3 regions of the Celerinatantimonas sediminis genome follow, and region 2 is predicted to be linked to each of the others. Evidence: riboswitches for the same ligand, from Rfam matches in the RefSeq annotation. Region 2 holds a riboswitch; each other region holds the start of a gene.
The links. Region 2 has a riboswitch for fluoride ahead of ABTQ23_RS11340 (adenine nucleotide alpha hydrolase family protein). Riboswitches for the same ligand answer to the same signal wherever they lie in the genome.

Region 1: another riboswitch for fluoride. It lies ahead of ABTQ23_RS19405 (manganese-dependent inorganic pyrophosphatase); the one in region 2 lies ahead of ABTQ23_RS11340 (adenine nucleotide alpha hydrolase family protein).
Region 3: another riboswitch for fluoride. It lies ahead of crcB (fluoride efflux transporter CrcB); the one in region 2 lies ahead of ABTQ23_RS11340 (adenine nucleotide alpha hydrolase family protein).

The regions. Positions count from the first base shown of each region.
Region 1 is NZ_JBEQCS010000024.1:5,208-12,993, reverse strand. Features, by position in the region: gene hcp (hydroxylamine reductase) at 1-1,617, shown strand, start outside; gene ABTQ23_RS19415 (glutathione peroxidase) at 1,681-2,226, opposite strand; gene ohrR (transcriptional regulator OhrR) at 2,407-2,877, opposite strand; fluoride riboswitch at 3,000-3,071, shown strand; gene ABTQ23_RS19405 (manganese-dependent inorganic pyrophosphatase) at 3,099-4,055, shown strand; tRNA gene ABTQ23_RS19400 (tRNA-Thr) at 4,407-4,482, shown strand; gene ABTQ23_RS19395 (MFS transporter) at 4,931-6,271, shown strand; gene ABTQ23_RS19390 (beta-galactosidase) at 6,282-7,786, shown strand, end outside.
Region 2 is NZ_JBEQCS010000008.1:127,456-135,241, reverse strand. Features, by position in the region: gene ABTQ23_RS11350 (DUF1365 domain-containing protein) at 1-412, shown strand, start outside; gene ABTQ23_RS11345 (class I SAM-dependent methyltransferase) at 424-1,671, shown strand; fluoride riboswitch at 1,750-1,816, shown strand; gene ABTQ23_RS11340 (adenine nucleotide alpha hydrolase family protein) at 1,977-2,426, shown strand; gene eno (phosphopyruvate hydratase) at 2,423-3,712, shown strand; gene thiQ (thiamine ABC transporter ATP-binding protein) at 3,665-4,396, opposite strand; gene ABTQ23_RS11325 (ABC transporter permease subunit) at 4,390-5,967, opposite strand; gene thiB (thiamine ABC transporter substrate binding subunit) at 5,943-6,944, opposite strand; gene ABTQ23_RS11315 (phosphotransferase) at 6,984-7,786, shown strand, end outside.
Region 3 is NZ_JBEQCS010000001.1:282,447-290,232, forward strand. Features, by position in the region: gene gspK (type II secretion system minor pseudopilin GspK) at 1-517, shown strand, start outside; gene gspL (type II secretion system protein GspL) at 514-1,701, shown strand; gene ABTQ23_RS01330 (type II secretion system protein M) at 1,698-2,162, shown strand; gene ABTQ23_RS01335 (type II secretion system protein N) at 2,159-2,908, shown strand; gene nudE (ADP compounds hydrolase NudE) at 2,991-3,545, shown strand; gene cysQ (3'(2'),5'-bisphosphate nucleotidase CysQ) at 3,743-4,600, shown strand; gene crcB (fluoride efflux transporter CrcB) at 4,805-5,188, opposite strand; fluoride riboswitch at 5,256-5,318, opposite strand; gene rep (DNA helicase Rep) at 5,363-7,378, opposite strand; gene ABTQ23_RS01360 (methyl-accepting chemotaxis protein) at 7,516-7,786, opposite strand, start outside.

The DNA.
Region 1 (7,786 bases), on a different contig from region 2:
TATGGTTGCGATCACACAACTGGCGTCTGTGGAAAAACAGCTGAAGTTTCAAACCTTCAAGATATTCTCGTGTTTCTCTTAGAAGGATTATCGTTTTGGGCCGATTTAGCCCGGCGATATAACATTGTGAACGACGAAATTGATCAATGGGCTCCCCAAGCTCTATTTGCCACACTGACCAACGTCAACTTTGATCCGATTAGAATTCTACAATTAGCTCAACAAGCACAGAGCTATCGCGATCAATTGGCAAACCTAGTTGAAAAAAGCGCATTGGCACATGCGCTCCCTCTTCCTCCAATGACCAAAGCGGCGTATTTTCAGCTTCCTAACAACTATCCAGCAATCGTCAATATTGCAGAACAAACGGCCGTGAATCGCGAACAAAATCAGATAAGTGCTGATACTCTAGGTTTGAGATTACTGTGTCTGTATGGATTAAAGGGAGCTGCAGCCTACATGGAACATGCGCGTGTTCTGGGACAGACCGACACCGCAGTTTATACTCAATACCATCAGATAATGGGATTTCTCGGCAGTGATTGTCGCGATGACCAACAGCTGTTAAACACAGCAATGCAAATAGGCCAGTTAAACTATCAAGTTATGGCTATGTTAGATGCTGGCGAAACCGCAAGTTTCGGTCATCCGCAACCATCCAGAGTCAATACGAATCCGATTGCTGGGAAATGTATTCTAGTATCTGGCCACGACATGTGTGACCTTAAAACCATATTAGAGCAGACTCAAGATCTTGGGATCAATGTTTATACAAACGGTGAGTTACTTCCTGCCCATGCGTACCCTGAGCTAAAAAAATTTCCGCATTTGGTTGGTAACTACGGGAGTGCTTGGCAAAACCAGCAAAGAGAATTTGCTAAGTTTCCTGGAGCTATCGTTATGACATCCAATTGCCTGATTGACCCAAATGTTGGCCAATATGCAGACCGATTATTTACCCGCAATATTGTAGGTTGGCCCGGAGTGCAACATTTAACCGGAGATGATTTTAGTGACGTAATTGAATGCGCGCTCGCCCAATCTGGTTTTACTGATACGCAAGCAGAACAGCAGATAACCATTGGCTTTGGCCATCAAAGTCTGATGAACGCAGCTCCGGCGGTTATTGAACAAGTTAAATCCGGTAATATTAGCCACTTTTTCTTAATTGGTGGCTGTGACGGCGCAAAAACACAACGACGCTATTACACTGATTTTGCGCAACAAGTCCCTGATAACGCACTTATTTTAACATTAGGCTGTGGTAAATATCGCTTTAATAAACAAAACTTCGGAGAGATTTCTGGGATACCCCGGCTGTTAGATGTTGGTCAATGCAACGATGCTTATTCTGCTATTCAACTTGTGCTGGCACTGGCCGATAGCTTTGAATGCGGCATCAATGAACTGCCATTAACATTAGTGCTCTCATGGTTTGAACAAAAAGCTATTGTAATCCTTTTAACATTGTTATCACTTGGAGTAAGAGGAATTTATACCGGTCCAACAGCGCCAGCTTTTTTAACCGAGAATTTACTGAACACACTTAAAGAACAATTTGATTTGCGATTAACTAGCGACGCAAAATCCGATCTGAGCGAAATTCTGACAGCTTAAAATTCATACCTAACTGATGTGTCTCTGTAATACAAAATGAGACACATCAGCTTAATTGAGCAATTATTTAGCTAATGCTTCGTCTAATGCTTTGCTAAGGATTGGATGATCGGGAGTCATATCTGGAGCAAAATGACCAACCACTTCGCCATCTTTACTTACTAGGAATTTTTCGAAGTTCCACAGAATGTTGCCCTCTTTGACTTCGAAACCATAACCTTTAAGCAAATCAACAAACTCGCTGTCTGGTGCTGTCGTACGCTCTGGGATTGCGGAGTACAGCGCTTGATATAATGGATGGCGATCTGGTCCATTGACTTCTAATTTGCTGAACATCGAAAAGGTTACGCCATAGTTTTTAGTGCAGAATGATTTAATTTCTGCTTCTTGGCCCGGTTCCTGTGCTCCAAATTGATTACATGGGAAACCTAAAATTTCCAAGCCTTCACCTTTGCGCGCTTCATACAGTTTTTCCAGCGCCTCATACTGCGGTGTTAAACCACATTCCGATGCAGTGTTGACGATTAAGAGTGTTTTACCTTTATATTCAGAAAGTTTCAGTGGTTTACCATCAATAGTAACCACTTCAATATCGTAAATTGAACTCATAGCTAGTCCCTCGTGTTTTTGTTATTTCATTATGGTGAATAGACGGATGAATACCAATAAGATATCGCGCAATTTAATTGTGTGCAATTTTGAAATGAAAATTTTTACACAAATAATCTAACTTGTGAATTTCATCGCAAAGATAAACGAAGATTTTTGGGCCCAAATACGCCCAAGCGATTATTTTAAAGTCTTGATGACTTTCTCACACAACTCTTTGAGCATTGTGAGTTCTTCAACTTCTAGATTCATTTTGCAGAACATTGCATTGGGGATAGATAAAGCTCTTTGCTTAAGAGCCACGCCTTCATTGGTCAGAAACAGCTCTTTAACTCGCTCATCAACTTGGCTGATGCGACGCTCGACCAACTTCTTGGCTTCCAGACGTTTCAACAATGGTGTTAAAGTTCCTGAATCTAAATGCAGCTTTTCACCCAGCGTTTTGACATTGATGCCGTTGGATTGCCAGAGCACCATCATTACCAAGTATTGAACATAAGTTAAATCTAACTCAGTCAGCAAAGGTCGATAGGCGCGCACGATAGCATTTGCTGCGCTGTAAAGTGGAAAACAAACCTGTTTATCAAGCAACAAGTCTTCATCTTTGATTGCACTGGTCGCTTGTTCGCTGGTCACTTTACACGGATTCATGGGCAATACCTCAATTCCACACATAATAGTTTGTCCATTGCAATTATAAAGCGATCAATAGAATCGAACAATTATATTGCACACAATAAAATTGCTTTAATGGTCGCATTTCGCTATTCTTTAAAACACAAGGTGATGGTGTTCCACCTTATCCAAACCGTCGTTTAACAACGAATGATGGCGCCTGATTTTATCTTTAATCAGATCTATCAGGTATCTTTATGCAAAAAAACAACGCTTTTTCAGCTTCTTCCATCAATTCTAACGAATCTCTTATTTATGTCTTTGGGCATAAAAATCCCGACAGTGACAGCATATGCAGTGCCCTCGTTGTGGCCGACTGGCTCAATCAACAAGGTCACCATGCACAAGCTTTTCGCCAAGGAGAACTAACGCCTGAGACTCGCTATATTCTTAAATCAGCGAGCATTGAGCAGCCATCCCTGCTTGAAGATTCACTAAAAGATCAAAAAGTCTGGTTAGTTGATTTTACCGATGCAGAACAGGGCCCAAAAACCTTACTAGATAGCAATATTATTGGCGTTATCGATCATCACAGGCTCGGAACTGTCGTCACCAAAAACCCACCGAATGTCTGGATTCGCCCGCTCGGATGCAGTGCGACCATCGTTTGGCAAGTAATGACTCAAGAAAGCGCAATGGTGTTAACAAAAGCGCAAGCAACATTGCTGCTTGGCGCGATATTATCCGATACTGTTGCCCTAACAGGCCCAACGACAACCGAGTTTGATAAAACAGCGGTTGCTGAGCTTACCAAAATTGCCAAGCTGGATTACCAACAATTTGTCAAAGGCTTGCTCAAAGCCAAAACAGATATTGCCGGGCAAAGTGCCGACAGACTGTTGCATCGAGATGCAAAAAATTATCAGATTGCAGGCAAAGCTATTTTGTTAGCCCAGATTGAAATGCAGGACTTAGCTGATATAGCGCCCATACTGCCAGAGCTATTAGCGCTCATGAAAGAAGAGTGTTTGGCAAATAAATTAGATATGGTGGTGCTGATGCTCACTGATATCAGCAAGCACAACTCAGTTTTACATTTCTTCGATCCGCAAAAAGCTGACCAAGAACCTATCACTCTTGCCGGAGTTACGAGCCGCAAAAAAGAAGTGATTCCATGGCTGACTGACCGATTACAAGCAATGTCCGTATCTTAGTTTCACATAGGTAATAGTTAAGAGCAGATAAACTGATGTAACCTGTTGCCAAAGCCCTTCTAAGCAACAGGCTCTCGATGATTGACGCCAGATCAAATATTCACACTTAAGCTCAGGATTTAATGACTTTAATCTATTGATCTTCGAGGTGCTAAGGTCTATGATTCTTCAACGTTTTTTATGTCTGATTGAACAAAGCCTTTGTGATTAGACTTTGGGACGCTTGCCCCGCTCGTTCATCATACTTAAAGGAATATTTGTACCTTATTTAGGGAAATGATGACTCAACAGCCTTAAGCTGCATCTATCCTAACCTCAGTTCGTATTCCTAAAAACAAACATCTAAGTAGTGCCGATTTAGCTCAGTCGGTAGAGCAACGCATTCGTAATGCGTAGGTCATCAGTTCGATTCTGATAATCGGCACCATTTTTCAATGAAAATTATCTTAACTGTTCTATCCCTGATTTTTTTCTAAAAGGTTACGCATTACATTCTACGACCGTGTGTTATTCACCACGTATCGCCTTAACAATCGTCTCATCTACCACTCACTCTATATTTTTCATGACTAAAACTAAGCAGGTCTGGCTATAGCAGAACTGACGTCCAACTGAGTTGCGCTTTAGCAACTGCATGCAACAATTCGACGACTACTGGAAAGTCTCAGGGATCACAGTTTTTCGTCAGTAGCAGCTTTGTCCAAGTTTATTAGCATGTAAATTAACTCTTATTTTATCAAGTTAATATATCTTAACTACGAAACAAATAGTACTTACAGTGGTTACTAAGTAGGCAATTAATATTGTTAACTTCTTAATAAATTTCTCAAAAATAATTTATGAAAGTTAACTTTTAATTATATGAGGGTCTTAGCATGCACACGGATATTGAATCAAATATTCCTATTGAAAATAATAATGATGCAGATGAAATCACCTGGGTTAAAGAAATAACCGATGGAAAACAACCTAAAGCTCCCTTATATGTGGGGATAGCTGCTGGGTTAGGAGCTCTCTTTTGGCTTGGGCCATTCATGGGATTAAATTCTGTTTTAAATCCCGCCAAACTAAGCCATATTATAGGAAGTGGTTCGGCTGTAAATAACTTTTTAGCACTGCTTGGAACTCTCGGTGCGATAACCTCTACCATCACCACGATTATCATTGGCGCACTATCAGACCTAACCCGTTCTCGCTGGGGAAGACGTACGCCTTGGATGCTTGCTGGGTCAGTTCTAACTGCTGCTGTCATATTTTTTCTTGGAAGAATAAATGATAGTAGTCATTTAACAATGTTTATTGTTTTATGGTGTTTACTACAAACCTTTATTAACTTTATTGTCGCCCCTTTAATTGCGGCTATTGCTGATAAAACAGCACCTAAACATAGAGGCGTTATATCTTCAATCTATGCAGCGGGATTTATCCTAGGTGAATATGGTGGGCCTGTCGTAGGAGGATATTTTTTAAGTGCATCCAATCCATCTCTCATTGATATGGGGTACAACGTTATGGCTATATTTATGTTGATATCTGGGCCTATTGCGGCTGTTATTTTGCGCGAAAAATCAAGCCTATGCATGCCAAAACAAAAAAAATTAGACTGGGAATTTTTTGTCAAATATTTTATTTTCCCAATTAAAGGTTCACGAGACTTCTATCTCGCACTTTTTGGTAAAATGATGATCTGCATTACCATTACGGCTTTTAGTGTTTACCAGCTATTCTTCTTAACTTCTGGAATGAGCCTTAATGAAACCGTGTCTGGCAAATACATTTCATTGATGGGAATAGCCACTATTATCACCGCCTTCATTTTCTCTCCTATTTCAGGGCCTATAGCAGACAAACTTAAAACTCGCAAAAAACCTGTTGTATTATCAGCCATCTTAATAGCTATTGGGACTATTCTCCCCTACTTCTATGCAGAACCTACATCTATGATTTGGTATGGAATTATTTCAGGAATTGGCTCAGGAATATTCTTCTCAGTAGACCAAGCTCTCAACTTAGAAGTACTGCCTAATAATGAGAATGCAGCCAAAGATCTAGGAATATTAAATTTAGCAAATACTGGAGCTCAAATCCTTGGTCCAGTACTAGGAGCTGTATTATTCGAAATGTTTGGTCACCACTATTTAAGTATTTTACCATCCCTCGCTGCAATTTCATTATTTGGTGGCATTTTGGTAATGATGATAAAAAGCGTTAAATAAAGGAGTTTTCATGTCTAAGTTATTATATGGTGTCGCTTATTATGATGAGTATATATCTGAAGAACGACTAGATAAAGATATTGAAATGATGAAAAAGGCAAACATCAATGTTGTAAGAATTGCCGAATCCACTTGGAGTACATTGGAACCAGAAGAAGGTGTGTTTAATTTTCATCATATTGATCGAGTGTTAGACGCAATGCATGATGCAGGGATTGGTGTCATTATCGGAACTCCGACATATGCTATTCCTCATTGGCTAGCTAAAAAGTTTCCAGACATTCTTGTGACAACACCTGATGGTCAGGAAACTTATGGTCACCGGCAAATCATGGATATTATGAATCCAGATTTTTTACACCATGCCAAAATTGTAATTAATTCATTACTTAAACACATTCATTTACACCCTGCTATCATTGGCTACCAAGTGGATAACGAAACCAAACATTATAATAATGTTGGAAAATATATAAAAAGCGCCTTTAAAAATTATTTACAAGAAAAATTCCAAGACTTGGACGAACTTAATAATACATTTGGCTTAAACTATTGGAGCAATCGAATTTGTAGTTGGGATGATATCCCTCCAATTGAAGGCACAATAAACGCTAGTTTAGGCAATGAGTTTGCAAGATTTCGTCGCGAAGTAGTAAAGGATTACCTTGATTGGCAAGTTGCGCTAGTTAAAAACTACTCGAATAGTCACCAATTCGTAACACAAAACTTTGACCTAGAATGGCGCGGTTATTCCTTTGGTTTACAGCCAGCCGTTGACCATTTTGCCGCCGCAGAAAAAATGGATGTTACAGGCATCGATATTTATCATCCGAGTCAAGATAAATTGACTGGTCGGGAAATCTCCTTTGGTGGGGACATGGCCAGAAGCACCAAGAAAGGGGAAAACTACTTAGTATTAGAAACTCAAGCCCAAGGATTTGCTAAATGGACGCCTTTTCCTGGACAACTGAGACTGCAAGCTTTTAGTCATATAGCAAGTGGTGCAAAGATGGTCGCCTACTGGCATTGGCATTCCATTCACAATTCTTATGAAACATACTGGAAAGGGCTTTTAAGCCATGATTTTTCTGAAAATTCAACTTACTTAGAGTCTACTCAGATTGGAAAAGAATTTAGTGAGCTATCACATCAATTAGAGTCATTACGAGTCGATAACGATGTCGCAATTTATGTCAGTAATGATTCATTAGAGGCTTTAAGCTGGTTCCCCCCTGATGAGCCACAACTAAATATCAAAGAGAAACGCAATTATATTTATAATGATATTTTGCGTACTTTTTACGACAGTCTCTATGATCAGAATATATCAGTTGATTTTATCAATCATCTGGATAGTAATGATTGTAAGTATAAGGTACTTATTATTCCAGCGTTATATGCCATATCAACTGAGCAACTTGAACAAATAAATAAATTTGTTCATCAAGGAGGTCGAATCATTGTTGGATTTAAATCTGGCTTTTGTGATGAAAATATACAAGTAAGAAGTACCAC
Region 2 (7,786 bases):
TTTTGTGTTTTACGGCAATGACCAAGACTTTATCTACGCGGTGGTCGAAGTAACCAATACGCCATGGCTTGAAAAACACTACTATTGTATTGATCTGCGCCAAATAAAAGACACCACTAAAACATTTCATGTTTCGCCATTTAATCCCATGGATATGCATTATCACTGGCATATTGAGCTTGGTGAAACCATCAATGTAGTCATCGACTGTCAGCGACAAAGCAGTGAATTTAGCGCATCAATGACTCTTAAAAAAGGTCCTTTAAATGCAAAAAGTGTGCGTCAGCTGGTGCGCAATCATGCATTTCAAAGCGCCTTAATTATTGCCCGAATCTATTATCAGGCACTGCGTTTATGGCTTAAACGAGTGCCTTTTTATGCTCACCCTAAGGAAAAATCCGATCGTCGGTAAAGGAATCATCTATGTTAAAGGCCCGAAGGCTTAGCCTGCCCTGGTTAAATCCCCAACGCGAACTGGCACGCAATATTGTCACTATGTTTTTGTCGCGCATCGATGGCGCGTGCATTGAATTGCAACAACCAGGACAGCCTAGTCAGTTGTTTGGGCAAAAGGGTGCTAAACATCAACTGGTGATTGATGTTCGAGACGCCTGTGTCTTTGAGCGGGTGTTACGAGGTGGAACTTTAGCCGCGGCTGAAACATACATTGAAGGGCTCTGGCGCACCAGTAACCTGCATGAATTACTGCTGGTGATGGCCAATAACCAACAGCGGCTCGATCACCTTGATTCCAATATTTCAAAGCTGTTTCAGTGGAGCGCTAAAATTCGCCACTGGCTTAACCACAATCGTAAACAGCAAGCCAAGCGCAATATTCTAGCGCACTATGACTTGGGAAATCATTTCTATCAGTCATTTCTTGACTCGAAGATGCAATATTCTTGTGCGCTATATGATGACGAGCTAAAAAACAGGCCTCCTGAAGCTTTGTTAGAACAGGCCCAAGAGCGAAAACTCAAGCGCATTTGTGACCAGCTCCAGCTCAATAGCTCAAGCCATCTATTGGAGATTGGCTCGGGTTGGGGCGGGCTCGCTATTTATGCCGCACAGCATTATGGTGCCCAAGTTACAACGACCACCATCTCTGATGAGCAATATGCATACTGTTGTCAAAAAGTGCATAAATTGCACCTAAATGACAAGATTAGAGTATTAAGTTGCGACTATCGTGATCTACATGGCCATTTCGATAAATTGGTATCAATTGAAATGATTGAAGCCGTTGGCCATGCTTATTTGCCACAGTTTATTCAAAAATGTGCTGATTTACTCACCCCGGGTGGCAAAATGCTCTTGCAAACGATTACCATCAAAGACGAGCGCTACGATAACTATCGCCATAACACCGATTTTATCCAACAGATGGTTTTCCCTGGTGGTTTTTTACCCGCATTAAAAATCCTCAAACGGCTATTTAGAAAATCAAAACTACAAATTGATAATCAACTGGACATGCGCTTAAGTTACGCTAAAACGCTGCGGGCTTGGCATAATCGGTTGTGTGCCTATCGCGCCCAACACCCTGGTGATCTCGGATTTAATGCCCAGTTTTTTCGGCTCTGGCACTTTTATATGGCTTACTGTGAAGCTGGATTTTTAAGTGCAAATACAGGCGTTTGGCAACTTACTTTAACTCATAACGAGTCTTAGTGAGATTTACAAAATTTTTACATTAATAAATTGCCTAGGGGATTAAAAGCGCGTATTTTAATCCCTAGCAATTGAACTGATTGCTACGGTGATGGTGTTCACCGTAACAAACCGCCCTTTTCTGGCTGATAACACCTGATGATTCATCCTTATCTATTTAAGGGGTACATCAGTATGCCAGATATCAAAGTTTTATATGCATTCACGCATTTTAATCTCATCTGTTTTTTGAACTGCCACTTATTTTCTGCTGTTCATGTAGCTCATACTGATGTTGCCGACAACAGCCTTTGGAGGAAGTGGTTATGACCTATTATCGCCACGCATTAGTTCTGGCTCACGATCAGATAGATGGGAAAATTTTACTCAGTCATGGCAGTAAAATGGCACATGCGCTGGGCACTAAAATTACCATCGGCCACATTAGTTCTGACTACCGGGAACTGCAATATCTCAATGATAATACAGTCCTTGAGAAGCAGTCCAAACATGTTATCGAAGCCAAACAAATGCTCTCTGAGCTTATCAAATCCATCGATTTTCCGGCTGGAATTGAAGAGCTTGTCAGCATTACCCGGTTTAAAGATATCGAAAATCTCATCAATGAACGTCAAATCGATCTTTTGATCGTTGGCCATAAAAACCGGCTATTTGGCGTTATGTCATCTTATTCGTTTGAATTCATCAATCGCATCAATATTGATGTGTTGGTGCAACATATTCCCAATGAAAAATCCTTAACGGAGGCTTTATGAATAATCAAATTCAGCAGATCACAGCTCGCGAAATTCTTGATTCTCGCGGTAATCCAACGGTCGAAGTCGATGTATTTGATGTATCTGGCAGAACAGCTCGTGCGTCTGTGCCATCAGGGGCCAGTACAGGTTCGCGCGAAGCCATTGAGTTTCGCGACAATGATAAATCTCGCTTTGGTGGCAAAGGCGTTTTAAAAGCAATTGAACACATTAACAAAACCATTGCACCGGCGCTGATTGGTACTGATGCTCGTCAAATGCGCCAAATTGACGCTATCATGCTAGAGCTAGACGGCACTGAAAACAAAGCAAAACTCGGTGCTAACGCTATTTTAGGTGTGTCACTGGCTTGTGCTCGCTTAGGGGCATTGCAATCAGATTTGCCACTGTATCAATATCTTGGCGGAACAGGTGCAAATCTATTACCAGTGCCTTGCATGAACATCATTAACGGCGGCGTGCATGCTCGCTGGCAAGGCGCTGACTTTCAGGAATTTATGATATCGCCATGGGGTGCCGGTAGTGTTGCTGAATCCATTCGTTGGGGCAGCGAAGTCTATCAGGCCTTGCGCAATGTGCTTAAAGAAAAAGGCCTCTCAACAGGGATTGGCGATGAAGGCGGCTTTGCTCCACAAGTTAAATCAAACCGCGAACCTCTTGAGTATATTGTCCAAGCCATTGAAGCTGCTGGGTTTAAACCTGGAGATGACATTGCGATTTGTATGGACCCAGCTTCCAGTGAATTCTGCGATAAAGGTATTTATACGCTAAACACTGAAAACTCTAAACTGAATGCCGAACAGATGAGTGACTACTACTCAAAACTGATTGACGATTTTCCGCTGGTTCTGATTGAAGATGGTCTGGCTGAAGATGACTGGGAAGGCTGGAAAGTTCTGCATGACAAACTAGCAGGACGTGTTGAACTCGTCGGTGATGACCTATTTGTAACCAACATTACCTATATTCAACGGGGTATTGATGAACAACTAGCCAATGCCGCTTTGATTAAATTAAATCAGATTGGTTCACTATCTGAAACCTTCGATGCGGTAAATCTGTGCCATCAAAACCATTGGGGGACATTCATCTCTCACCGTAGCGGCGAAACGACCGACAGCTTCATTGCCGATATGACCGTTGCGATGCGTGCCGGACACCTCAAAACAGGTGCACCATGTCGTGGTGAACGTGTTGAAAAATACAATCAGCTCATGCGAATTGAACAACAGCTAGGTTCAGCTGCGGTCTTTGCTGGTAAAAATGCCTTTATCCGCAATCGCTAAAAACTGAGCAACCTGGTCATTAACCGGGTTCTTTTGTAGCTCTTGGGGCGGGCATTGTTGAATGACCCGCCCATGTTCGATAAAAGCAACTTCATCAGCAATCGCACTGGCATCACTAAATTGATGAGTCACCAATAACACCGCTAATTGATGCTCATTAGCAAGGTTTCGAACCAACGCTAAACAATCGGCGCGAAGCACTGGATCGAGCGCATTAAAAGGTTCATCAAGTAATAAAACAGGCCGCTTACGAAGCAATGCTCTGGCAAGGGCTGCCCTTTGCACCTGACCGCCGGAAAGATCGCTTGGATAACTTTCTAACCATTGGGCAATAGCCAGCTGCTCCGCTACCTTATCAATTTGTGCTTGTTCATTGCGATTGAGCTTTAATTTACCATTGATCCCCAACGCTAAATTCTGCTTAACCGTTAGATGCTCAAATAAATTATGCTGCTGAAATAAACTGCTAACGGGCCTTTTGGCAACGGGAAGCTCAAGGATAGATTGATTCTGCCAAGACAGCTCACCAGAGGCATTCTCAAATCCAGCGATCATGGCCAGTAATGTCGATTTACCGCAACCACTTTGTCCTAACAGCGCAACCACCTGCCCTGCTTGGCAGGTCAAATCGTAGCAAAACTCATGGCCTTGGCGAGTTAACTTTAACTGATTTACCTTTAACATAGCGCTCTTGAACGCTCCCCCACCCAATTGATAACAGCAAAAATGACAAGGCATAATAGCATTAGCCACAAGCCGGTAACGCTAGCACCAGCGAACTGATAGTGCCCAAGTTGCTGGTAGATTAACAATGGTAATGTCAAAAGATGAGTATCCCCAAGTAGCGCGACCACGCCCATATCACCGAGCGATAACACCAATGCAAAAGCACTGGCCAATGCCAGAGGACGAGCTAACACAGGCAAGTAAACCAATCGCAACGATTGCCAACGCGATAGCCCTAATTCTAACATCAGATGTTGATAACTAATCTGTAACTGCCAAAGTTGCGGTTTAATAATGCGACTAACAAACGGCAAAGACATCAGCGCATTAACCAGCGCCACTAACGGCCACAACCAGACCTGATAACCATGTAGCCACAGCCAAAAGAACAAGCCTGTTGAAATTACCATCGGCGGCAAATACAAAAGAGCTGAACTATAAAAATCACTTAACCGTTCTAAAAATCTTAACGAATGCAGAGCCCAGCTTTGCATAAGCAGGTAACTGAGTGCGAAAACTAGCACAATGCAAAATAGCCAACTGAGCAACGCTATCGCAAGGCTTGTAAAAGTTGCTCTAAAAAGCGCATCCATGGGTAAATGATGCCAGTTAAAATCAATCAAGGGCGTAAACATCCCAATGATAACCGAGCCAAAAAATAACGCAGCCAAACCAAGAGATGCGCGCATGCAAAGCTTTTCTAAAGAGCCGGATGCGGGGCGATAATCGCCAGAGGCCGCGATTGGGTTGGGCTTTTCTTGGCGCTTAAAAATAATAGTCAGCGCCAGAGCAATAACCAGCTGCAACAATGCACAATAAAGCGCAAAGGTTGGCTCAAAGCTATATTTAAGCGCCTGATAAATCGCAACTTCTAACGTAGTATGAGCAGGGCCGCCGCCCAGAGCTAACACAATCGTAAAGCTGCCAAAACACAATAAGAAAACCAGCACCCAAGAGCTCACTAAACCGGGCGCTAATAATGGCCATTCTAAATAGCGAAAACGGCGCATCGGCGTCAGTCCCAACTGTTCAGCTTGCTGCCAATGGCTACTGGCGATGGACTGCCACAGCAAATAACTGTGGCGAACAAATAGTGGAATGTTTAAAAACAGATGAGCTAACAAAATCCCTGTGAGCCCATAAATATTCAGAGATTGAAACAGAACGCGCGCCCAGATCCCATGGATACCAAACGCCCCAACCACGCCTAATACCACCAAAATTACCGGTGCGATAAAACAGACACTGGCCAGATAAAGCCACCAGCGGGTGCCTTTGGCTCGAAGATAAAACAAAGCGCGTCCAAGCCATACCCCAATCACTAAGGACAATGTGGCAGATAACGCCGCTTGATAGAAACTAAACCAAAGGACATGCCACAAATAGGGATCGTTGAACTGGGCCAAGGATAAACCTTGGCCAGCTTGCCAAATGCCACTTAAAGCAAGCAGTAAAATCAGCGATATAACACCCACTGACAGAACCGAAGCGGTGCCAAGTGTAACTATTGACTGACTGCGCTGCGCCACTGGCGAATCCAATTCTGACGATTTTTAGCAACCGCTTCTGCTGGCAACATCAGCGCTTTAGGATGAATGATTTCGCTAAATGCTTTTGGCAGCTCAACATCCTTACGAACAGGCAACATCCAATTATTTAACGCGATAATGTGCTGAGCTTTGGGAGTTAATAGAAACTCAAGGAACTTGCGGGCTAGTTGTTTATGGTGGGCATAAGCACTAACGGCCGCCACTTCAATCTGTTGATAATGCCCTTCGGAAAACTGCGCTGCGAGATAGTCGCTATTGTTTTCTTCAATCTTATGATAAGCCGAGTCAGTGGTATAGCTAAGCACCATATCCGCTTCACCTTTTAAAAACATGCCATAAGCATCATCCCAGCTTTTAGTCACTGTGACGGTTTTCTTGGCAAGTTTAGCCCAAGCTTGCGGCGCTTTATCACCATACACCGCTTTGACCCACAGCAATAATCCCAAACCTGGGGTACTGGTACGAGGGTCTTCATAAATGATGCGACCTTTAAAATTCTCGACTAAATCTTTAAGCGAATGCGGGGGATTGGCTAACTTTTTACGGCTATAAACAAAAGCAAACTGGCCGCGATCATAAGGGATAAAATCTTTGTTCTGCCATTGAATAGCCAACTTATCTGTTTCGATATTCAATTGATGCGGAGCCACAAGTTTTAGTTTTTCAGCGCTATACATCAAATTGGTGTCAAGTCCGACAACCGCATCAGCTTTTGTATTTGCCCGTTCTAAACGCAGCCGGTTTAATACCGAAACACCATCATCTAAACCAACCCAGTTAATCTGACAATGACAGTCTTTTTCAAATAACTTCGTCAGTTGTGGCCCCGGCCCCCACTTTGAAGTGAACGAGGAATAGGTGTACACCGTTAATGTCGGTTTTGAACTTGCTGCTAACGCAGTGACACTAAATAGGCAAAGCATTACAGCCTGGCATAGCCAAAACAATCGTTTCATTTTACACTTCCGTGATTAATGACAAGATGATGCGAATAGATGTTTACAACATCCACTGATTTATTGAAACAGATGAGCCCGGACGCCATTGCCTGGTTTGAGCAGATAACCGGCCCACTTCAAAGTGCTCATCGACTAGAAAAGGGGCACCACCCAATCTGGCATTGCTACTGCGTGCAAGGAGAGTTTATTTTGCGCTCGCCTAACACAACCCCTTATTACGGCACCGATTATCAACGTGAACAGCTCTTATTACAAGCACTCAAAGGCCATTGTTGGGCGATTCAAGGACAGTTTTATAGCAAAAATGAACCGTGGTTACTGTATCGATATATTCCTGGCGAAACGTTAACCAAGCAAAGTTTTTTACAAACCCCAAAACTGTTTGACCAGCTGTGCGAGATTTTAGTCTGGATTCATGAACAATCGATGAGTCTTGGGAAAAATGCCAAGCGCGACATGAAAGATTATCTAAATCGATATCTGGATTTAGCAAACTTTGCGCCGATAAAGTTTAAAACACTCGCCCAAAACTGGCTCGAGCAGTTTCCACATGAACAAAGTTTTTGCCTTAATCACCATGACTTAACGCCAGCTAACCTGTTGCAAACTCATCCAGAACATCTAGCAATACTTGACTGGGAATATGCGGCGTTGAGTGCCAAGGGCTGGGATGAGGCATGCTTGATCCACACCTTTGAGCTTAGTAAATCACAACAATCTAAGCTTTGTGAACTGGGTTCGCTTAGCCCACAACGCCTCTATTTTTATCAAAGTGCGTGTGAACTATTAGACTTGTGTTGGTACAGTCAGCAACCATTATCGGATGCACAACTAGCCGC
Region 3 (7,786 bases), on a different contig from region 2:
TGACAGCGATTCTAGTGCGTTAGCGGGTGGTGGCGAAGATGACGTTTATCAAGATGACGGCTATAAAACCGCCAATACGATGCTGGTGGATGTGTCGCAGTGGCGAGAAGTGCGCGGTGTGGATGAGCAAATTTATCAACGTATCAGTCCGCTTTTGTGTGCGTTGCCAACGCAGCGTTTACGTATTGATATCAATACTTTAGAAAGTGCTCAAGCGCCGCTATTAGAGATGCTCTTTTATGGGTATTTAACCAAAGATAAAGCATTAAAAGTGATTGCGCGCCGGCCCCAAAGTGGGTTTCAGACCGTGGATCAGATCTTTACCTTTCCCGAATTGGCGAAGGTTAAAATTATTAACGGTGTGCACAGCGTGCTAGCCGTGACAAGTTACTACTTTGTTGCCAAAATGCAGGCCCGCTCTGATGATGGCACGCAAAGGGTGTTGTATTCGTTCATTGAGCGTCAGGGAAGTGATAAATTTAAAGTGAGGCGCCGGATGTTAGGAGATTGGCATTGAGAGAGAGATTACTCATTCATCTAGGAAGCGATGAAAATCAGCCGATAGACTGGTTATGCTATTCGGACGATGAGCACCAGGTGGTTGCCAGTGGCGAGCTCAAAAATGTTGCTGAACTTGCGCAGTTGCAACCTCTGGCACAAACGCGTCAGGTCGCGGTGTTACTTCCGGGCAATGAAATTTCGCTTCAGCAGCTTAACCTGAATCGGGCGCAATATCGTAAGGTGCAAAATAGTTTGGGCTTTTTGCTCGAAGAGCAATTGGCCGCTGATCCTGAATCGTTGCATATCTGCAGCGTCGATTACAGCGACTCGGTGTTAACTGCAGCCGTGGTGGATAAAGCTTTAATGCAGCGTTGGCAGCGCTGGTTAAATGATGCGGGGATCGCAACAGAGCAATGGATCCCTGATTTTCTGTTGTTACCGACACCACAACCTGAGCAGTTGGTGCTGTTACATTATCGCAATGGCTATCTGCTTAAAAAAGGCCAAATGGGCGGTGGCTGGCTTGATGAAAGCTGGCTGAGCGATGGTTTAGAGCTGTTTGATAGTGAGCACCAATGTCGCATTTTAGGCGATGTTAAAAGTGCACAGGTGGGAGGGCGCGCCATCGAAGAGCTTGATGTCGAGTTGCCTTTGGCGCTTTTGGCTGAGCAACTTAAAGGTTGTTCGATTAACCTTTTACAAGGGGATTATCGAGTTCGCCAGCGTGGCCATTTTAAACAGGCGCGTTATCTGATTGCGGCTGCGATATTTTTGCTTGTGGTGAGCGCGGCAAACTATTTATCTCAATATTGGCAAGTCCATCACCAGCTTATTCAGACGCGTCAGCAGTTAGCTAAGCTCTATGAGCAAACGTTTCATCAACAAGTCCCTAACGATCCGTATTTGGTGCGCCGAGCATTTTACCAGCTCGGAGCCGAGGCTAATGAGCAAACTCGCGGTAGTTTGCTGCAGATGCTTCGCTCATTAACGCCAATATTTAAGAAATTCCCAGCGGTGCAATATCAAAACCTAAGTTATGAGCAAAGCTCGAGCAAGTTGGTGTTGCAGGTTAGTGCGCCGGACTTTGCAACGTTTGAGGCTTTTCGCAAAGCAGCTCAATCATTTGATATTCAAACTGGCGCACTGTCACGCAAAGATAATCGGGTTGTTGGAACACTAACCATTAAGGAACACTCATGAAGCAATGGTGGTATAACCTGCAAAGCCGAGAACGAGTCATGGTTTGCGTGGGCGGCGTAATGGTAGTGTTAATTTTATTGTATCAATTTGGTTGGGTGAGTTATCAAAATGCTCTGCAGCGCTCGCAAGCGCAATTGGCCCAAGAGCAGCAAACCCTAAATTGGGTGTTGAGCCATCGCGATGCACTAAAAAATCCAGATGCACACCGTCCACAGATGAAAAATGTGCCATTTTCACAGGCAGCTAATCAGCTTGCTAAAGCGCTAAATATCTCGATTACTCGATTGCAACAAAGCTCTGATGAGTATGCATTAAATCTTGCACCACTGGCGTTTAATACGCTGCTTGAATATATTAATCGGATGCACGGTGAATATGGTTATCAGGTCGTTGCCCTTAATTTACAAGCAAGCGGTGAAGGGCAAGTCAATGTTTCACAGCTGCGGTTTAAACAGCGTTGAACATCGTAAAAAAGAAGTCTCTGTGGTTAGTGATAGTGGTGGCGCTGTTTGTTTATGCTGCGGCACTATTTTTAAATATGCCCGGAGCTGTGATTGCGCGAAAGCTTAATTTACCCGGCCTTGAGCTGGTGGGCGTGCAAGGCTCGCTTTATCAAGGGCAGGTCACGCATCTCGTTTGGCATGGCCAATCGCTTGGGCGATTACGTTGGCAACTAAAGCCGTGGTCACTCTTGGGTTTGACCATCAAAGAGCAGATAACGCTTGATGGTCCACTCTCTGGAACCTTTAATGTTTTTCAGTCACCTCTGAGCAAAGGCGTTGAAAATTTACACCTAAGCTTTTCCGCTCAAGCGCTAAATCGCGCTGTCTCACTGCCTTTTCAAACGCAGGGCACTTTTCAAGTAAAGCTTAATAAATTAGCGCTCTCAAACCATCGCTGCCAAAGCGCCAGTGGGCAAGTTAATTGGCAAAAACCTCAGTTGAGCACGCTGTTTGGCAAGTTGAGTTTGTCTCCTGTCTCTGTACAGATCAGTTGCTCGAGGGGACAATATGTTGCTAAAGTCAATCATCAGGGCCAGATGTTAGTATTGCAAGGTAGTGCTCAGCTTAGCGATTTAAGATGGCAAGTTGATTTAAAGGCGCGGCCAAGCGCACATTTTCCTAAGCGCCTTCGAGCATTGCTAGAGCCACTTGGCGCGCCATCGGCTGATGGATTTTATTCATTTAAGAACCAAGGCGTTTTCTAAGCGGCCATACATGATGATGTTGCCCAAAAAGCTAAGGTAGCATCAAGGCTAGCTGGCGTGACAGAGCTATAAGAGAGAAATAATGCCAAAGAAGAAACCGAAAATTCTTGAGCAACATATCGCCGCTCAAAGCCATTTTTTTCAGGTCGAATCTCTGCATCTGGAGTTTAGTAATGGCGAGCGAAGAGTCTATGAGAGATTAGTCGGTGGCCAGCGAGGGGCAGTAATGATTGTCCCGGTCAACGCAGATAATCAGCTATTGCTTATTAAAGAGTATGCCGCTGCAACTGAGCGCTATGAGCTTAGTTTTCCCAAAGGCGCGATAGACCCGGGTGAAGAACCTCAGCAGGCTGCTAATCGTGAATTACAAGAAGAAGTGGGCTTTGCTGCACAAAATTGGCATATGCTTAAAGAAGTTACCGTTGCCCCGAGTTATTTTGGTGGAGCAATGCAAATTTTTGTCGCAGATGAGCTGTATCCATCGCGTTTATTAGGTGATGAACCTGAGCCTCTGGCGATTGAAACCGTGCCTGTCGATGAGTGTATGTCACTGCTTGAGCGTGAAGAATTTAGCGAAGCCCGAACCATTGCTGCGCTTTATTTGTTTAACCAATGGTGGCAGAAAAATCGTAGGTAATTTCGCTAATTAGCTAATTTTCGTTTTAGCGATTATTATAGAATAACTTTCAAACTGTAAATAAATCAGTTGATCTGCTCATAGCAACCGCACCGCTCGGCAATTTCCATTGAGCAACAGCTTGCTAAGCCACCGTGCTAATTCTGAAATCGAGTACCTTACCAGAGCTGGTTTTATTTGCGAAAAGGGGGTCAGACATGCCACAACCATTAATTGATTTGCTCCCTGCAGTTGAGCGGATCGCCCGCCAAGCGGGAGATGAGATTCTAAAACTGTATCAAAACGGCCATTATAAAACGGAGCATAAATCCGATCATACTCCGGTCACGAGTGCTGATTTTGCCGCTCATAATATTTTGTGCGAAGAGTTTCGTAAGTTAACCCCGGATTGGCCTGTGCTTTCCGAAGAGCATGCAAATATTGCACTTGCTGAGCGCAGCCAGTGGAATTACTACTGGTTAGTTGATCCGATGGATGGCACCCAGGAGTTCGTCTCCCAGACTGGTGATTTCACCACGATGATCGCCTTGATTTGCGAAGGCGAACCGATTCTCGGGTTGGTTTATGCACCAGTGAGCGATACCTGCTATTACGCCATTAAAGGCTCTGGGGCTTATAAAATTCAAGGTAGCCAAGGGCCGCAAAGTATTCATTGTCGCCATTATCAGTTTCCGCCAGAGACGATTCGTGTCGCGGTTAGCCGTGTGCAAAATACCAATAAACTGAAAAAAGTGCTCAGTGATGATTTTAAATATGAGTTGTTGCCGTTAGGCAGTGCTAGCTTAAAAAGTTGTCTGGTCGCTGAAGGAGCGGCTGATTGCTATATTCGGCTTGGTCCAACAGGCGAATGGGATGTTGGGGCGCCGCTGGTGATTTTGCGTGAAGCAGGCGGGACATTGCTCGATCTAAATTTACAACCGATGAGTTTTAATCGCCGCGAAAGCCTGATTAATCCTGATTTTATTGGCATCGGCGATAATGATTTGCCTTGGGAGCAGGTGATTGCTCATGTGCCAAGCAATGATCGCTCAAGAAATGGTCAACAGGGTGAATAATACACTAAAAAATTGGGTTTAAATCACGGAAATAGCTAGAAAGTTATCGTATTATAGGGACAGTCAAACATCGAATGATGAATGGCTGTCATAACAGGTAGAGATTGGTTTCTGACTATCCTGTATTGATTTGGCTCTGTAAGCACTAATTGCTTAAACGCCGTGTTCAGTTGAACGCGGCGTTTTTTTATGGCGCAAACTTAATTACTTTGCTGTTATCCAAGACATCAGCGCAAATGCAATGGCTGCCATTGCCATTGAACCGGCTAGGTTAAGCGCCATGTTGCTAATCGCGGTGGTGTATTTACCTAACTGGAATAAAGTGAGGGTTTCAGCTGTAAAGGTTGAAAATGTAGTTAAACCACCACAAAACCCGGTTGTGATCATCAGTTTCCAAGCAGGATCTATACTTGGCATTTTGGCAAAAATAGTCATGCCAACAGCGATAATAAATGCACCCAGCATGTTGACCGCTAATGTTCCCAGTGGAAGTGTCGCCCCAGTACTGTTGAGTTTTAAACTAATAAACCAGCGCAGCATACTGCCGCAACCGCCCCCGATAAAGACGGCTATCAGTGTTGCTAACATAAATCCTCTTTCGTTCGAATGATTTCAAGCGTGTTAATTTATTTATGAAGATCGTGAGACGATCCGGTTGTTATCAGGCATCATCAGCCGGTGGGGCGGTTAGAGGAGGAATGCCATCTCCTTAGCTTGGATTTTACACACTTTTAGCTCAAAGCGCAGCTTTGCTGCACTGAGCTATTTTTTATCGGCCAGCATCTGACGAAGGGCGGCAACCCCGGCTAACCCTTTTTGTTGGCGCTGCTCAGGAGATTGTTCAACTCGGCGGTTGCTCCATTGCAGGTCATCTTGCGGCAGTTCCATTAAGAAGCGACTCGGTTCAGGGCGAATCAGTTCACCAAATTGACGTCGTTCACGAGTCAGCGTAAAGGTAAGCTCTCGCTGAGCACGAGTGATCCCAACATAAGCAAGGCGGCGCTCTTCATCAATCATGTCCTCATCAATAGAGCTTTGGTGAGGCAATAAGCCCTCTTCCATCCCGATAAGATATACATAAGGAAATTCAAGACCCTTAGAGGCATGTAGTGTCATCAGCTGTACTTGGTCGGCATCTTCGTTATCTTCTGCGCGCTCCATCATATCGCGCAAAATAAGGCGGTTTACGACCTCAGTTAAGCTCATCGCCGGATTGTCTTCATCGCCTTCGAGCATGTCGCTTACCCAGCGGAATAATGTCGAAACATTTTGCATCCGCATTTCGGCAGCGCGAGCACTGGGACTGGTTTCGTACAGCCAGTCTTCATAGTGAATATCGCGCACCAGATCGCGTACCGCTTCAACGGTATTTCCTCTTGTGGCGCGATCGGAAAGCTCGACTACCCAACGAAAGAAAAACTCAACGGCCGAGCGCGAGCGAGCGGGCAGCGAATTTTGCAGTGATGTGTCACAAGCTGCTGCAAATAGGCTGATATGCTGCTCATTGGCAAAGCGGCCGATTTTTTCAAGCGTGGTTGGGCCAATCTCCCGGCGCGGAACATTGATAATTCGAAGCAGCGCACTGTCATCATCCGGATTGACCATTAACCGCAGATAAGCCATTAAGTCTTTGATTTCACTGCGCGAGAAGAACGATTGCCCGCCGCTAATTTTATATGGAATGCGGTTGGTCATCAGCGCTTTTTCCAGTAGTCGGCTCTGATGATTGCCGCGATATAAAATCGCATAGTCGCTGTATTGGGTGCGATTAATAAAGCGATGGCCCATCAGCTCGGCGATGACTCGTTCGGCCTCTTGTTCCTCATTTTTGGCCATAATGACTTTGATAGGCTCGCCATAATTGAGCTCGGAAAACAGCCGTTTATCAAAGAGATGGTCGTTATTTTCAATGAGAATGTTGGCACATTTTAAAATGCGCTGTGTTGAGCGATAGTTTTGCTCAAGCTTGACCACTTTAAGATTGGGAAAATCAGCTTTGAGCTGTGAGAGGTTTTCCGGGTTTGCGCCGCGCCACGAGTAAATAGACTGATCGTCATCGCCAACCACGGTGAAAAAGGCCCGCTCTCCAACGAGCAGCTTAATCAGCTGATATTGGCTGGTGTTGGTGTCTTGATATTCATCCACCAACAGATAGCGCATTTTCTTTTGCCAACGGGCGCGAACCTGTTCATTGGTTTTTAAAAGTAGCGTAGGCATTAGGATCAGATCGTCAAAATCCAGTGCATTATAGGCATGCATTTGGTTTTGGTAGCGCTGATAAAGCTGGGCAAATAGCTGAATTTTGGCATCATTTTCTACCTGAAAATGGCCAGGTAACATAAGATCATTTTTCCAGCGGCCAATCTGATGCTGCAACTGGCGAAGCAGGTCTTTATCACCGTTAAGCTCAACCTCGCTGAGATCTTTTAAGAGTGCCATCTGATCTTGGTCATCAAACAGCGAAAAGTTCGCTTTGAGCGATAATGCTTTATGCTCCCGGCGAATGATCTCAAGGCCTAAGGTATGAAAGGTTGAAATGGTCAAGCCACGAGTTTTTTCGCGGCCAATGGTATGACGAACCCGCTCTGCCATTTCTCGGGCGGCTTTGTTGGTAAAGGTTACCGCCGCAATATGACGACCATGATACCCACAACGTTCAATTAAATAGGCAATTTTGTTGGTTATGACACGCGTCTTACCACTGCCAGCACCTGCTAGCACAAGGCATGGGCCACTAGTGTATTCGACGGCTTGTTGCTGGGCGCTGTTGAGTTTCAAAAAAAGCCTCCTACCATTTGCAGAGGCATTCTACCAAGAGCTTAGAACAATACCAATGACGATTATGCTAAGCCAAGTTTATGCACGGTTATCTTTCGCTATGCTCAAATCTGTTTAAAGCGCGTGACAGCCTCAAACTAAAGAATAAATTGCGCGACTTCGCCGTTAAGACGCTCAGTAATTCGATGTAACTCTTTGGCTTGATGTTCATTATTATCAGCATCTTTTTGCAGTTTTTCGCAGGTTTGTTCAATCACTTGGCTGTTGTCTCGTACACTTTGGGTCGCTTGATGTTGCTGTTCGGCGGCGCTGCTAATTTGATTGGCCATATCGAAGATGGTTTCAATCGTTTGGTTGATTTCATCAAGAGCGGCCGTTGCCGCGTTTGCCTGCTCAACGTTGCGCCGC